Catalinimonas alkaloidigena: one gene and its partner. The main gene of each other region encodes a partner of the protein of the gene in region 2 in a complex. Links are inferred from orthologs where the notes say so. Each region holds a gene or a part of one and is shown on either strand. Other genes may lie near its edges.

Region 1 (2,883 bases), 1.2 Mb from region 2 along the record:
TGGGATTATTCGCTTTCCTGACTTTTACATCCGTATGTCGGTAGTGACCAAGGCTTCTACAATCGGCTTAGGACTACTCCTGACAGGAGTAGGCATTTACTTCAATACGATTGAAACCATTATTAAAACTATTTCCATATCGGTTTTTGTGGTACTTAGCTCCCCTATTTCTTCCCATGTTATTGCCAAAGCAGCCAGCTTGATCAGAGTACCATTCTGGAGACAGACCAATCTTGATGATTATCTGAAAGCTAAAGAAACCCCTGATGACCCTCAGTTTTCAGACTAAAAACCGGTCCGATTTTTTGTAAAAAGGGTTTATTTTTTTTCGTAAAATTTCTGCTAAAACTTCGTTCCATCTCCTTACTTCTGTAAAGAAATTTACTTAATATTGCCTCCCTTTTTTTGATAGGAAATGATAGCAAAACGCATAGTAAAATTCTTACTTTATGATTGTCAGTGAGTTAGATAATAAATCATAGGAAGCGCTGGCAAAGCGTTGTGAGTAAGGCATAAAATTTTGTAAATTAAAAATCACTTCACACTTAAAGTGTACCGAATCAACTTTAACCAAAGCTATGAGCAGCGAAAATCCAGGAAGTAGTAGAGCGACCAACCAGAGAAACCGGAGAAACAGGATTGATGGCATTCTCAATAAGGCTGGGGTTAATAATACGATGGGGAAACTCCCTCCTCAGGCGACTGATCTGGAAGAAGCAGTACTTGGAGCATTAATGCTTGAGAAAGAAGCCCTCACCACCGTGATCGATATCCTGCAGATAGATAGTTTTTACAAAGACAGTCATAAAGAAATCTATAAGGCGATCCTTCAGCTTTTTGATAATTCGGAGCCTATTGATATTCTTACAGTCACTAATCAGCTGAGGAAGATAGGTACGCTGGAGTTCGCGGGTGGAGCATTCTATGTTAGTGGGCTCACACAAAAAGTAAACTCTGCTGCCAATGTGGAGTTTCATGCCCGCATCGTATCCGAGATGGCAATCAAAAGAGAGCTGATCACCATAGCTTCCGAAATTGAACATGAAGCCTACGAAGATACTACCGATACTTTCAATTTACTGGATAAGGTAGAGCAAAGAATATTCAGCGTGTCTGAGTCCAACATCCGGAAAAACTACGCGGATATGCGCTCTATCATGCGGGATGCGATTAACGAACTGGAGGCTAAGAAGCATCGCAAAGACGGACTGACGGGAGTGCCTACCGGCTTCACCGCACTGGACAGGGTAACGTCTGGCTGGCAAAAATCTGACCTGGTTATTATTGCAGCCAGGCCGGGTATGGGTAAAACCGCCTTTGTACTCTCTGCCCTTCGAAACGCAGCGGTAGACTTTGGACATGCGGTAGCCATCTTCTCTCTGGAGATGTCTTCCGTACAGCTTGTCAATCGTCTTATCTCTGCTGAAGCACAACTGGAAAGTGAGAAAATAAAAAAGGGAAACCTGGCAGATTTTGAATGGGAACAGCTATACCACAAAACGGCTGACCTGACCGAAGCTCCTATTTTTATTGACGATACACCTGCGTTATCAATTCGGGAACTGCGTTCCAAATGTCGCCGCCTCAAAGCGCAGCACAATATTGAGCTCATCATCGTGGATTACCTTCAGTTGATGTCGGGCGATAGCACTAAAAGCAACCAGGGTAACCGTGAGCAGGAAATTGCATCTATCTCCCGGGCCATGAAAAACATCGCCAAGGAACTGGATGTACCCGTACTCGCTCTTTCTCAGCTAAGCCGTGCGGTGGAAACCAGAGGGGGTGATAAACGCCCTCAGCTTTCTGACCTTAGGGAATCCGGTTCTATTGAGCAGGATGCCGATATGGTGATGTTTCTCTATCGTCCTGAGTATTATGGTATTACCGAAGATGAAGACAATCACCCTGTACAGGGTACCGGTGAGGTGATCATTGCTAAGCACCGTAACGGGGCGTTGGATACAGTGAGACTCAAGTTTATCGGCAAATACACCAAATTTACTGACCTTGACGATTCTTCCTTTGATGGTAACCCCTATGGAAATACCTTAATGAGTGCCGGCTCATCCGAATCATTTAATGATCCTAACATCATGACTTTTGCCAGCAAAGCGAATAACCGCTTTAATCAGCAGTCCAGTGATGCGGACAGGCAGGATGAGGATCCGGATGAGGGTGCCCCCTTTTGACAGTTACTAATTTTTTCACTATCAGCATAGCTGATCATATCTATTTTACAAGCTTATGAGTATGTCTATCGCAGATATGCGCAAGGATTATTCCCAACAGTCATTAGACGCAGATGATGTATTACGTAGTCCTATCCTCCAGTTTGAAAAGTGGTTTGATGAGGCTACTCAGGCTCAGCTTCCCGAACCCAATGCCATGCATCTTTCTACCACTACTTCAGAAGGTAAACCCGCCGGCAGGATAGTATTATTGAAAGGCATAGAAAATGAATCATTCGTTTTTTTTACCAACTATCAAAGTAGAAAAGGGAAAGAGCTTACAAATAGTGGCTGGGCAGCGCTTACTTTTTTTTGGGTAGAACTGGAAAGGCAAGTCAGAATAGAAGGTGAAGTAAAAAAAGTATCAGCTGAGCGTTCTGCCAGTTATTTTCATAGCCGCCCCCGAGCCAGCCAGATCGGAGCCTGGGTGTCGCCTCAGAGCGATGTTATTCCTGAGCGTAAATTTCTGGAGGATCGCCTGAAGGAGCTTGAAGAAAAGTTTGAGGGACAGGAAGTCCCCTATCCCGAACATTGGGGAGGCTTCGCAGTTTACCCTAGTAGTATTGAATTCTGGCAAGGCAGGCCGAGCCGACTCCACGACAGAATTCTCTACACTCGCTCAGAAAAGGGCTGGACAATAGAAAGACTAGCACCT
Region 2 (12,460 bases):
CCTGATCGCCAGCTTTCTGGTCTGAGTCTCATAATAAGAAATAACCGCGCCATCGCTTAATGTCTTGATCGGGTAGTCATATTCTGCATTGTATAACTCCAGACTTGCAATGCCTGTACAAGTAGTCAGCGTTGACAAGGCTGTAAAAGCCTGAACAAATCCATAGCCGGTACCAAAGTCAAAACCTGTATCTTGCAGGGGGGTGAAGGGATCATCCATATCTATCGCAGTCTTTTGTAGAATTTCCTCAATTTCTGAAGGAGAAAGGGCTGCCGAGGCTTGTTTCATCAGAGCTGCGATCCCGGCTACATGAGGCGCAGAAGCGGATGTGCCATAGAAATTCGGAAAGCCATCACCTTCATCATCACTTCCGGGATAGAAAAAGCTGGTATTGGCACCGTCAGGTCCACAAACTTCAGGCTTTTCACGTACTTCAGGCGCAAGAGGATCTCCACAGGGGCTAAGTAAGATGGGCGTTCCGCCTACTGAAGAAAAGAACTCTGGAAATGGTTCCGGTGATCCGAAGGGGGGAGTGTAATAATAGGGTACCGCACCTACTGCTATAGCCCCGGAAGCATTGGGGTGCCCAAATATTGTACTGCTGTAAGTCGCATATTCCTCCTGTAGTTCACCTCCGAAATACATGTATTTTATCCGCTCAGGATTAGGGTTAGGACCTTCAGGTTCTACATCAAACTCAGGAGTCCCTACCCATTTGCCGATTACAATATAGGCCTCCACATAAAAATCCGTTCCCACACTGAGAAATTCAAAGGGATCATTACCAATATTACCATCAATGCTTCCAAAAAGAGCGCTACTGAAATCTCCCGCCTCGGTAAAAATAAAGATATCCATATCGCTCATCGCCCCCGTACTTGTAGGACAAATAGAGGCATAAGGCTGCGACCACTGGAAAGTGATAGTAGCATCATACGGTATGATTACCCGTTGAAACACATCTATATCAGGACCAGGATTAAAGTCATGCAATACATAGTCTCCTATAGGAAATCCATCACCTTCGGTCAGTGTATGAACTTCAGGCGCCGGACGAAATTCACTCTCATAAGACTGTCGCGCACTATTCCCCGCTGAAGAAAAATAGGTAACTCCTTTTTCTTCTACCATGTCCACTGCCTGGGCGATGATCCCATCCTGAAAAAAGGGATCGTCTAAGTAACCAATATCATCCACAATGACATTGGCTCCGGCATCATCAGCGAGGCTCAGAATTCCATTGGCAAAGCTGGGCTGCCCCAGCCATGCGGTATGAAAAGCTAATCCTGCAGCAGGAGCTACATCATGTATTATCTCAGCCATAGCACGGCCTTCATCTATGCCCTGACCCGGAGCAAGATCCAGAAGATTATTTACAGGGGTGGTATGTCCATTCGGGTTTCCAGGACCAGGCAAATCGCCAGTGCCAATACCCTCGGCTTCGCCTCCTAAAGCATTATAACTATCAGATAATATTCCTACGATTGTACCCTCCCCGTTGATACCGCAGGCATTCTTTGCCAGGACAGAAGTTTGTGCCACATCTCCTTGAGATGTAACAGAACCTATTCTCTTTTGTGGGCGATAACTTGTACGAACAAACCGAAGTCCACTAACCTCTTCCAGCTGATCTATTCTGGAAATAGGGAACAGTCCGGATACCATTCGGCCAAAAGCAGATGCCTGTTCCAGCCCCAACTTTTCTAATGTGGATTTCAAAAGTTCTCCATCTTGTTCCGCAGTAGCTTCAATTACCACCTTTTCTTCTACCAGAATCAGCGTTTGGTTAAAGCCCTGTTGTTCGCAATACTCTTTCCAGGAACCTCCCCGGGAAACTTGCTGATGTGCCTGATGCAAGCCCCATAATACCTGAGATACTTTCGTATCTTTAGGGGTTAAGCTGGAAGTTCTGGCAGCAGGTCCCATAGTTTGTTTTTGTAACTTAGAAGGCAATGGCTGAGGCAAATGATTTTCAATTTTTGAGGGAATTTGTGCTTTGATTCCTGATGAGAAAAGAATTAACATCACTCCAAAACTCAGATAGTGTCTAAGGGACCTCATATAATTTCAGGTTAAAGGGTAAAGGATAATATTTTTATTGCATCAAAGCTTAGCTGTAACACGATAGCGCAAGCCTTGGGTAAGAGTATTGAACCTGCTGTTTTTACTTATCAGCAATTACTTTTTTATAGAAAATGATGTATTGCTGTCAGCAGATATATTGGTACATATCCCGGAGAAGAAATTAGATAGGGGCTTGATTTTGCTACCCTATATTCTTAGTCAAAAGGGTATTAAAAAATTACCTTATGAATGAATTTGCTGAATGTTCAATGCGCCAGTACTGAGTATTAATAAAAACCTGCAAGCGCTTTAGAGCTCATTAGCAATCTGTAATTTACTTGCAGCTGTTCTCAAATTAACTAGAATAAAATTGGCTTGCCCCCTCAAATACGTATAGCAAAAAATAATATAAACAGTCTTGTTTCAATCTTTAAACAGTAGTGTTAGACTGTTTTTCTATAAAATACTATTCTTAAATCAATTTACGCAAGAATAGATAGCTGTACAATACCCAATAATAGGTATATATTATTTTATCATTTTTGCAGCTTACTCTTATTGATATTTCCAATGCTATGAGATAAAAAGTGGATGATTAGTATGTAATAAAGAAAATAATTATTATAACTCTTACATCAAAAACCAAACAAATTCCCATGAAGAACCTGCTGCTCCTTTGCTTTTTTTTAACGGTACTACAAACTGTACATGCCCAAACCATAACAGATCAATATTACCGTCTGCTTGATGGTTCGGAAAACTCGCAGCAGAAGCGGGTAGAACTGTATTCAGATACAGACTCAACCTGGAGCAAGTGGGATAACAGAGGGTATAGCTTTGGTTTTAATACCAGTCTCACCCCCATGTACACCAACGTCAATGGAATACTGAGCACGCCCTTTATGATACAGGTGCGGGGCAATGAAGATGAGAAGAATAAGAAACGCTGGGGCTATCATGTTTTTGAGGGTTACGCCACAGATGACAAATCCCGCATTACCATGCTGGTCAACAAGCATGTGGAGGAGGACAAGCCCGTAGCCGAAATGTATTACTACGGCACGGTATACAATCATTCGGCACCAGCCTACAACTGGTTTCGTATAGGCTCTGACGTTCGCCAGCATTCCTTTATGTTTAGCCGGGACGAAGCCATCTTTTACGGATCGTTAAAACTGAGCAATGCTCTTACACTGGGCAGCATAGGAAAGGATAATCTACAAAAAGTACAGCCAGAAGGAGATGATGAGCGAAACTATGAAGAAAGCGCTAAGTATGTTAACTACAAAGCCCTCCAGCAAAGTGATGATGGCACGATCTTTTACGATAAGGACCGGCACATGGTCGTCATCAAAATTGACGGAGAATGGATGCAACTCAATGTCACTCCCCTACCTGACAGTGTGCAGTATGAGTTTGAGTAAGTATTTGTAATGCGATATTAAGTATATTTAAGCTCAATCAAATTCTAAATATTATAGCATGAAAACCGAAAAGGAAAAGATGCTTGCCGGTGAACTGTATGATCCCCTAGACCCTCAGTTGGTGGAAGAAAGAATGCGGACCCGCTTACTCATCAAAGAGCTCAATGACAGCCGGGAAGATGAGGTGGATGCCCGCAATCGTATACTCAAAGAGCTCATCCCTCATGCTGGCGAAGGTTTATGGCTTCAGCCTCCCTTTTACTGTGATTATGGCAGCAACATGATTGTGGGGGAAAGGGTATTTTTTAACTTCAACTGCATTGTGCTGGATGTGATGGAAGTGAAGATTGGCAGCCGAACACTTTTTGGTCCCAACGCACAGGTATATACGGCTACCCACCCTACCAATTACAAGGAAAGAAGCTCAGGCGTAGAGTTTGCCAAGCCCATCAGCATAGGAGAAGATGTATGGGTGGGTGGCAGCGCGATCATTTGTCCGGGAGTAAGCATAGGAGATCGCACCATTATAGGGGCGGGCAGCGTGGTGACTAAAGATATTCCTTCCGATGTATTTGCCGCCGGCAATCCCTGTAAGGTGATCAGGGAGCTTAATCATAAATGACACTTCAGGTAAAATAATCTTTTAGCTGTAATTTTTATTAGTTTCTTTATTTTTGCCGTGAGTCTTTCATAGCTTCTGTTAGGAAGAAGTACCAATTATGATTGGCAATGCGCTAACACTATGATCATTAACCCCATTAATCTTAGTCACGAATAATGAAGAACCTGCTTACTGCAACCTTATTTGTCTTAGTCCTACTTACTAACACCAAAGCATATACCCAAACTGAAAATTCCGAAGCCCAAATTATAACCCAAAGTGCTGATACTTTAGAAGGTTATGTACACATTTCACGCGAAGACGAGTATGTGTTTACCCAAAAAATTGATCAGAAGGGGAATGTTCTTTCTCCTGCCCGTATCAAAACCATAATTATCAATCAAAACGAAATAATTAAATCAAAAGAGATTGATTTGAATGATGAAAAGCAATTGAAATTTTTGCAGCAATTGGTTGAGGGAAATACTAGCCTTTTCAGACTACCCAATAATAAAGAATATGCCTACTGGGTTGAAGATAAAGATGGCAACGTTTATGCCCTTTCAAATGTGAAACTAGAATCAAAAAGAGATGGGAAAAAATATATTCGTTATACCAACACTTATAAGGGTATCTTAAAAAATGTATTCAGGGATCAGCCTGATTTGTTTAACGAGATTGATAAACTTAAGTATTCGGATATAGCACTCATCAATTTATTTCAAAAATACCATGAGCTTACTAATCAACCCCTTAAAGTTAATTTCACAAAAAGGAGAGATGTTGCTTTAGCATGGGGTATAATAGCTGGTTTGCAGTACTCTTCAATAAAATTCACTGGGACAGAAGAATTAGAAAGTTATCTCTCGCCTACATTCAGTAATAGTAGTAACTTTAGTTTTGGTTTTTTTACTGAGGCTCAACCCGTTGAATCCAGACATTCGGCTTACAAAATAGCATTCCAGTATCAAAGTGCTTTTTACTCAAACCCTACTTTAAGTTTAAGTACCAATATACTAAGAGTTACTCCAGCCTACAAATATCTGATTTTACCTAATGGTAAATTTAAACCTTATATTAGCCTGGGACCTGCTTTTAACTTTCTACTTTCTTTAAAAGACCAGAGTATATATGATGAGCTTGATCTTAAGTGGTTACAATCAGGTAGTATACAATATGGGTTGGAAGCGGTAGCAGGAGTTAGCAAAAGTATCAATGATAATTATGGTCTTTTTCTTGAACTCAGGTATGGAATGTATAATGGAAATCACCTTACTTCTTCAAGAAGGTTTGTAGCAGGAGTAGGATATGTACCCATTCAAGATTCCTTTGACTCTATATCCAACTCCTTTGGAATTTTGGGTGGCTTTACATTTTACTAAAACTTAACTGGCGCGCGTTTAATGCAATGCATTGTAAGACATACGCATTGCGCAGGAAAATTATGGTGGCTGCCCGGATATTAGTAAAGCATATATACAAGCTGTCTGTGTAGTTAAAGTAAAAAAGATTCCTCCTGAATGACAAATGAAGTTAATGAAGTGTTTGTATTTCATTCAGAAGGAAACCTGTTTTACCTTTTACCAAGTTTAGTCAGTGCGATCCGGTCTTCCAACTTCCATCTCCTGCTCAAGAAATCACTATCCCATACTTTTCAGCAATCTGTCTCTTTACGGCTATCAGGTGCTGGATTTCAGTCATCAGGATGATGAGATCACTTTCGTCCTGGGTTTGTTTTAATTCCTGCCGCTTCTGTTCAATCAGGTCTTTGATGACATCAAACTTAAGCTGATCAATACTGCGGGTAATGACGTTCTGAATCTTCTCATCTTTTTTAGGCACATACACCTGACGTTCTTCCCAGTTCGGGCTGGGCATATAATGATCTACGATCAGATCAATGACCCGCTTTGAGATTTGCTGCTCAGTCTGCTCTATCATAAATTTCTCCATCAGGCTCTTCTGCACATCTATATGCTGGAAGTAGGTGTTGAATATCTGCTGATGCGTCTCATTTTTTAGCTGTATATCATCCAGCTCATCTTTGATGTAATGGCATACCATATAGTTTTCTTTCACCGGGTGATGGCCATACATCACCAGTACCCGCATGAGTTCCTGCTCCTTTCTCAGAATTCCTTCTTCCAAGCCTACCGTAGCTGGTTCGTTAAGCGAAGGCTCATCAGGATGCACAAAATCCACATCTGCAACTTCCTGCTCATTCTCTTCAAAATACTGCTGACGGGAAGCTGAGCGCTGCTGCTTGAGATAAATTTTGTTTAGTTCTGCAAAAAGTGTGCTCTCATCCATTTCCAGCTTTACGCTGGTCTCTTTGATGTAAACCTGCCGTTGGATGGGATCGGGAATCTTAGAAATGCTCTGCACGATCTCCCGTATCACCTCTGCCCTACGAATAGGATCACGCTCGGTCTCCTCTTGAAAGACTGCCGTTTTGAAAGAGATAAAATCCTGTTGCTTTTCCTCTAAAAACGCACGGAACTGACTGCCCCCTAGTTTTCGAACATAGCTATCGGGATCCTCCCCTTCCGGCAAAACCACCGCTTTTACGTTCAAGCCTCCTTCCAGTATCATGTCTATTCCCCGGAAGGATGCTTTCAGGCCGGCAGGGTCACCATCAAATAGCACCGTTACGTTTTTGGTATAGCGGGCAATCAGACGAATCTGCTCCTGGGTAAGTGACGTACCAGATGAAGCCACCACATTCTGTATCCCGGCCTGATAAAGCGAAATTACATCGGTATAACCTTCTACCAAAAAGCAGTTATCGTCCTGTCGTATCTGCTGCTTGGCCTGATAAATACCATAAAGTACGTCACTTTTGTGGTAAATTGGTGTTTCCGGTGAATTGAGATACTTAGGCTGCTCTACCTCAGGATTAATTTTTAGCAGACGCGCCCCGAAAGCGATCACTCTACCGCTGATATTATGGATGGGAAACATCACTCTGCCACGAAAACGATCATAGTGCCGAACTCCCTCTTTCCTTTCTCTGCTGATGATGAGTCCGGCTTTTTCCAGCATTTCCTGCTTATGTCCTACTTTGGTCGCTGTGGTAAGCAGTCCGTCCCATTCATCCAGGCTATAGCCCAGGTCAAAAGCTTTAATCGTATCTTCAGAAAATCCTCTCTCTTTAAAGTAAGTGAGCCCGATAGCTTTTCCTTCATCGTTTTTCCACAATTGCTCCTGAAAATACTCGGAAGCATATTTCATCACGATATAAAGGCTATCTTTTTCACTCTGGGCTTCCATCTCTTCATCGGTGAGGTTTTCTTCTTCTACCTCAATGCCATAGCGTTTGCCCAGTTGTTTGAGCGCCTCTACATAGCTCATACCCTCCGATTCCATCAAAAAAGAGATCGCATCTCCGGCTTTTCCTGAGCTGAAATCTTTAAAAAAACCCTTGGAAGGCACTACATAAAAGGAGGGTGTTTTCTCCTGATTGAAAGGGCTATACCCACGGAAGTTGCTTCCCTGCTTTTTAAGGTTTACGTAATCCCCAATCACATCAAGGATATCTATCCTTGCCTTAATTTCGTCTATGATTTCCTTCCTGATCATCTGTCAACAATGAATCCTTTTATTCGTAATTGTGAGTGTGTATGTTTGTAGTTAATTTACCAATACGCACTAATCAATGTGCAAATTTGTAGTTAGAATGTAAATGTCCGCATTTAAATTAATTTTGCAAGAATCAGAATCATATAAACATGCCTGTCACCAAAGACGATATTATAAAAGCCCTTAGTACGGTAGATGACCCTGACCTGAAGCAGGATCTTGTTACCCTCAACATGATCAAAAATCTGGAAGTAGATGGTAAGCATGTCAGCTTCACCGTAGAGCTGACAACGCCAGCTTGTCCCTTGAAAGAAATGATCCGGAATGCCTGCCTAGATGCTATTTATGATAAAGTATCTTCAGAGCTTCAGGTACAGATCAACATGAGCTCAAGTGTCACCACTGCGCGTAAAAATGCAGTAATGCTTCCTCAGGTTAAGAATATCATCGCAGTAGCCTCAGGCAAAGGTGGCGTTGGTAAATCTACAGTAGCGGCTAACCTTGCAGTAGCACTTTCAAAAATTGGTGCTAAAGTAGGCCTGGTTGACGCCGATATTTTTGGGCCTTCTATTCCCACCATGTTCAACTGTGAGCATGAACAGCCTCAGGTTAAGAATATCAACGGAAAAAATGTGATAGAGCCGCTAGTCCAGTATGGAGTCAAGCTTATTTCTATCGGTTTTCTTATGTCGCAGGATGATGCTGTAGTTTGGAGAGGCCCCATGGCCAGCAAAGCGCTTCAGCAGTTTTTAGGAGATTCGGACTGGGGAGAACTGGACTATCTGATCATTGACCTTCCTCCGGGAACCAGTGACATTCACCTTACACTTGTCCAATCTGTACCGGTTACCGGAGCAGTGATCGTGACTACTCCTCAGAAAGTAGCCTTGGCAGATGCCCGTAAAGGATTATCCATGTTCAGACAAAAACAAATCAATGTCCCTATTCTGGGTATTGTAGAGAATATGGCTTACTTTACACCTGCTGAGCTACCTGACAACAAATACTACATTTTTGGACAAGGTGGAGGAAAGGAGCTGGCAGAAAAAAACCAGGTACCTTACTTGGGAGAAATTCCGCTGGTACAAAGCATTCGTGAAAGTGGTGACCGGGGTTATCCGGCAGTCTTAAATACAGAAGGTGCGGAGCCTAAACCCGAGCAGCAGTCTTTTGAAAAGCTTGCCCAGGAGTTTGCCCGTCAGGTAGCCATCAGAAATGCGAATTTAGGAAAGACAAAAAAAGTTGATATCAACGTAGAATAAGCCCAAAATGGAGAATCAAGAAATCATTACGCGCGTAGAGAAAGCCCTGAACGACATAAGACCTTATTTGGAAACTGATGGGGGTAATGTCAGAGTGTTGGGCGTTGATGAAAATATGGTCGTTAAGCTGGAGCTTTTAGGTGCTTGCGGCTCCTGCCCAATGTCAGTCATGACCATGAAAGCTGGTATTGAAGAAACCATTAAGCGTCAGGTGCCCGAAGTTACCGATGTACAGGCGGTGAACATTACAAGCCCTGACGACCCTCGTGCTAAACTTCCTGACAATATGGCCTGATCCTTGACGTTATCAGTCATAAATCAATTCTTTATCTTTTGTTGTGCTTAGCACCTCTTAGCTGACTGGCTAAACCTTGGATATGAAGCAAACCACATTCCCTGTATTTCTGCTGCCTGCGTTTTTTTGTCTATGTATATTTATCGTTAACATCACACCTGCATTTGCACAACTAGCTGAGGATAGGTGTGGCACAGTTCCTTACAACGATCAACTACAGCTCAAGTCAGGAATACAGCCGGATGCGAAGAAAAGCAGGTTTGAAAGCTGGATCAGTAGTCAAAAGGAAAAAACTGTCAAAGACGCACTACGAACTTTGGGTACCCAACAGGATTTGGAAGTGCTACAAATTCCTGTAGTTGTGCATGTCATTCACCGCGGCGAAGCAGTTGGTGAAGGCACCAACATACCTCTGGAGCAAATTAAAGAGCAGATCAGAATATTGAATGAAGACTTTCGGAGGCAAAATGCTGACACAGTTGCCACCCTTCCAATCTTTGAACCGGTAGCTGCTGATATAATGATAGAATTTGTATTGGCCAAACAAACACCTGATGGTTTTGTTACCAATGGCGTTACTCGCACCGAGGGCAACCAGCTTTCTTATGGGATCAATAGTGCCGGAACGCTTAGTGAACTCAGCTACTGGGCAGCAGAAAATTATTTTAACATCTGGGTAGCGCCATTAAGAAATGGTTATCTGGGTTTTGCTCAATTCCCCGTTTCAGACCTGGAAGGACTGGAAGATGCTTCCAACAATCGTGAAACAGATGGTATCGTGATAGACTACCGCTATTTTGGAAGTGGTGGCAATGCCGTAAGTGGAAGCTTAGGAAGGACTACTACCCACGAAGTTGGGCACTTTCTGGGATTGAGACACATCTGGGGTGACGGAGACTGTAGTGCCGATGACTTTGTAGAAGACACTCCTTTACAATCGTCTGAATCTGACGGTTGTCCCATTGATCCGATAAGCTGCGGAAGTCCTGACATGTATCAGAACTATATGGACTATACAGATGATGTATGCATGAATCTTTTTACGCAGAACCAGAAAGAGCGCATGCGTATTGTACTGCTAAACAGTCCACGAAGGGCTTCACTCCTTACTTCCCCTGCCCTGCAACCGCCACAAATGGCTGACAATGACGCAGGTATAGAACAAATAATATCTCCTCGGCAGAGTGAATGCTCTGGTCAGCTTACGCCTTCTCTTGAAGTTTTCAATGCTGGCTCCAATACGATCAATAGCCTGAGTATACAACTTTTCCTTCAGGGTAATTTTGTGACAGAATTACAAGCAAACACTTCACTACAAACGGGTGAATCAACGATTCTTGACTTCACCAGCCTTGAGCTTGGCCCCAATGTTAATCCATACGAATTGAGTTTTCTTATTTCTGAGGTAAATAATATGGAAGACGAAAATGCGCTGAATAATTTGAGCAGCGTTAATTTTATTGTCCCTCAGTCAGCATCACTTCCACTGCACGAAGATTTTGAAGAGATCAATGAAAGCTCACTGATCAATACAGGAATCATAAAAAATGATGATGACTTGACAACCTGGTCACTTACTGAAGCTCCGGGCTTTGATGGACCAGATAATCAGGCTGTTTATCTTAACTATTATGATTACGATTCCGGAATTGGAGAAAAAGACTATTTTTACACTCCCGTTTACGATCTGAATGGTATAAGGGAAGCGCAGCTTAGTTTTAGGTATGCTTACGCTACCTACGAAGAAGACAATGAAGTAAAAGAAGATGGATTGTTGGTAGGTATTTCAATAGACTGTGGTGCCACGATAGAAGAAGTGCTTTTTGAGGCTAGCGGATCTGAATTAGCAACGGTTTCACCTAGCAGTACTCCCTTCGTACCTGAAAGTCGGGCTGAGTGGCGTAATTTAAATTTTTCTCTGGACGATTACCAGGGTGAAAATAATGTCCAACTTGTTTTTATCGGCACCAATGATTACGGTAATAATCTTTATCTGGATGATATTCATTTAAGGGTTGAAGAAGCAAATGCATTAGATATTGCCATCACTGAAATAAGTTCACCAGCATATCTCTCCTGTAACCCATCCCCCACCCCTACCATAGAAGTTGTCAACCAGGGAACATCTACTATTAACAGCTTTGAACTGAGCTATCAAGTTGATGGGCAGGAGCTTACTAGTTTTGTATATGATGCATTTCCACTAAACCCTGGAGATCGTGAAATATTTACATTGGAGCAACTTAGCCTGGATGTCGGCTTACATACGCTTTCGGTAAACATTTTCAATCCCAATCTGGCAAGTGATGAAGAGCCATCTGACAATCAAATTGACTTTGATTTTTATGTGGATGATAAAACAGATATTGTTCCGCTGGTTCAGGAATTTGGCGATATCAACGTTTTAGCTGATGTCTTGACTGGTGAATCATCAGCCCCTGATAATGCCTGGCAGGTAGTTAATCCTGATGGTGAACGTAGCTGGAATTTGACTAACACGCAGGGCTTAGGCCTTAGTAATTTATCTGCTTATATTGATCTGTATCAGTACCAAAACATTGGCGCGCAAGACATGCTGGTAAGCCCTACCCTTGATTTTACTACAGTAGATGAAGTTAGCGTCTTCTTTAAGATATCCTATGCGTTACTTAGCGAGTCATACGCTGATACGCTTCGCCTTTTAGTGTCTACCGATTGCGGACAATCCTACCAAACAGCATACGAAAGAGCAGGTGCTGACCTGGCAATTACCACCTCTACTGAAGCCTGGGTTCCCCAGCAGGAAGCCGATTGGCGTCAGGAATTTGTCAATCTATCTGATTATGCAGGGATGGCAGATGTACGAATAGCCTTTGAAGTAGTCAATGCCTATGGCAACAACCTTTATCTGGATGATATTGAATTTTACATTTCAGCAGATGATCAGCCGGTAGCCCGTAAGTTAGACGAAAATTCTTACCGGGTATTTCCTAACCCTTATAATTCGGTCAGCAGTGTTGAGAATGATGGCTTGTTAAAAGTAGCATTTAATCTAAGAGAAAGAGATGATGTAACGATCCTTTTGATGGATAGTCAGGGTAAACTACTAAGTAATCAGCTTTATCCATATACCCTAAATCAGACCTACGAATTTGATCTCAGCTCGCTCCCCAGCGGCATGTACATTATCAAAGTATTGAGTAACAGCATCAATACTACAAATAAAGTACTCAAAGAGTAGAGTTTAAGCATATTT

What was found.
Region 1: the proteins of dnaG (region 2) and dnaB are in contact, whole or in part, in a crystal structure (PDB 2R6A), measured with the Geobacillus stearothermophilus proteins. The link is inferred for Catalinimonas alkaloidigena from one-to-one orthologs. Residues at the interface, in WP_049624496.1 of Geobacillus stearothermophilus: Lys456, Leu457, Leu458, Pro459, Ala460, Asn463, Ala464, Leu467, Leu535, Leu536, Ile537, Ala538, Gln544, Glu545, Asp548, Tyr549, His552; in WP_033016901.1 of Geobacillus stearothermophilus: Ser13, Glu15, Ala16, Gln18, Glu91, Leu92, Asp94, Ala95, Val96, Pro97, Thr98, Ala99, Ala100, Asn101, Tyr104, Tyr105, Ile108.

The regions. Positions count from the first base shown.
Region 1 is NZ_JAQFIL010000001.1:1,248,307-1,251,189, reverse strand. It holds dnaB (replicative DNA helicase), read left to right. Parts: upstream 1-578; coding sequence 579-2,189; downstream 2,190-2,883. Other genes in the region: pdxH (pyridoxamine 5'-phosphate oxidase), read left to right, coding at 2,245-2,883; mnhG (monovalent cation/H(+) antiporter subunit G), read left to right, coding at 1-289. UniProt on the Escherichia coli protein: The main replicative DNA helicase, it participates in initiation and elongation during chromosome replication. Travels ahead of the DNA replisome, separating dsDNA into templates for DNA synthesis.
Region 2 is NZ_JAQFIL010000001.1:2,461,236-2,473,695, reverse strand. The notes cover bases 5,194-8,101. They hold dnaG (DNA primase), read right to left. Parts: upstream 7,669-8,101; coding sequence 5,719-7,668; downstream 5,194-5,718. Other genes in these bases: OKW21_RS10065 (Mrp/NBP35 family ATP-binding protein), read left to right, coding at 7,818-8,101; OKW21_RS10075 (outer membrane beta-barrel protein), read left to right, coding at 5,194-5,471. In the rest of the region: OKW21_RS10090 (S8 family peptidase), read right to left, coding at 1-2,061; OKW21_RS10085 (hypothetical protein), read left to right, coding at 2,721-3,488; OKW21_RS10080 (sugar O-acetyltransferase), read left to right, coding at 3,547-4,110; more of OKW21_RS10075, read left to right, coding at 4,524-5,193; more of OKW21_RS10065, read left to right, coding at 8,102-8,930; OKW21_RS10060 (NifU family protein), read left to right, coding at 8,938-9,225; OKW21_RS10055 (T9SS-dependent choice-of-anchor J family protein), read left to right, coding at 9,308-12,445. UniProt on the Escherichia coli protein: RNA polymerase that catalyzes the synthesis of short RNA molecules used as primers for DNA polymerase during DNA replication.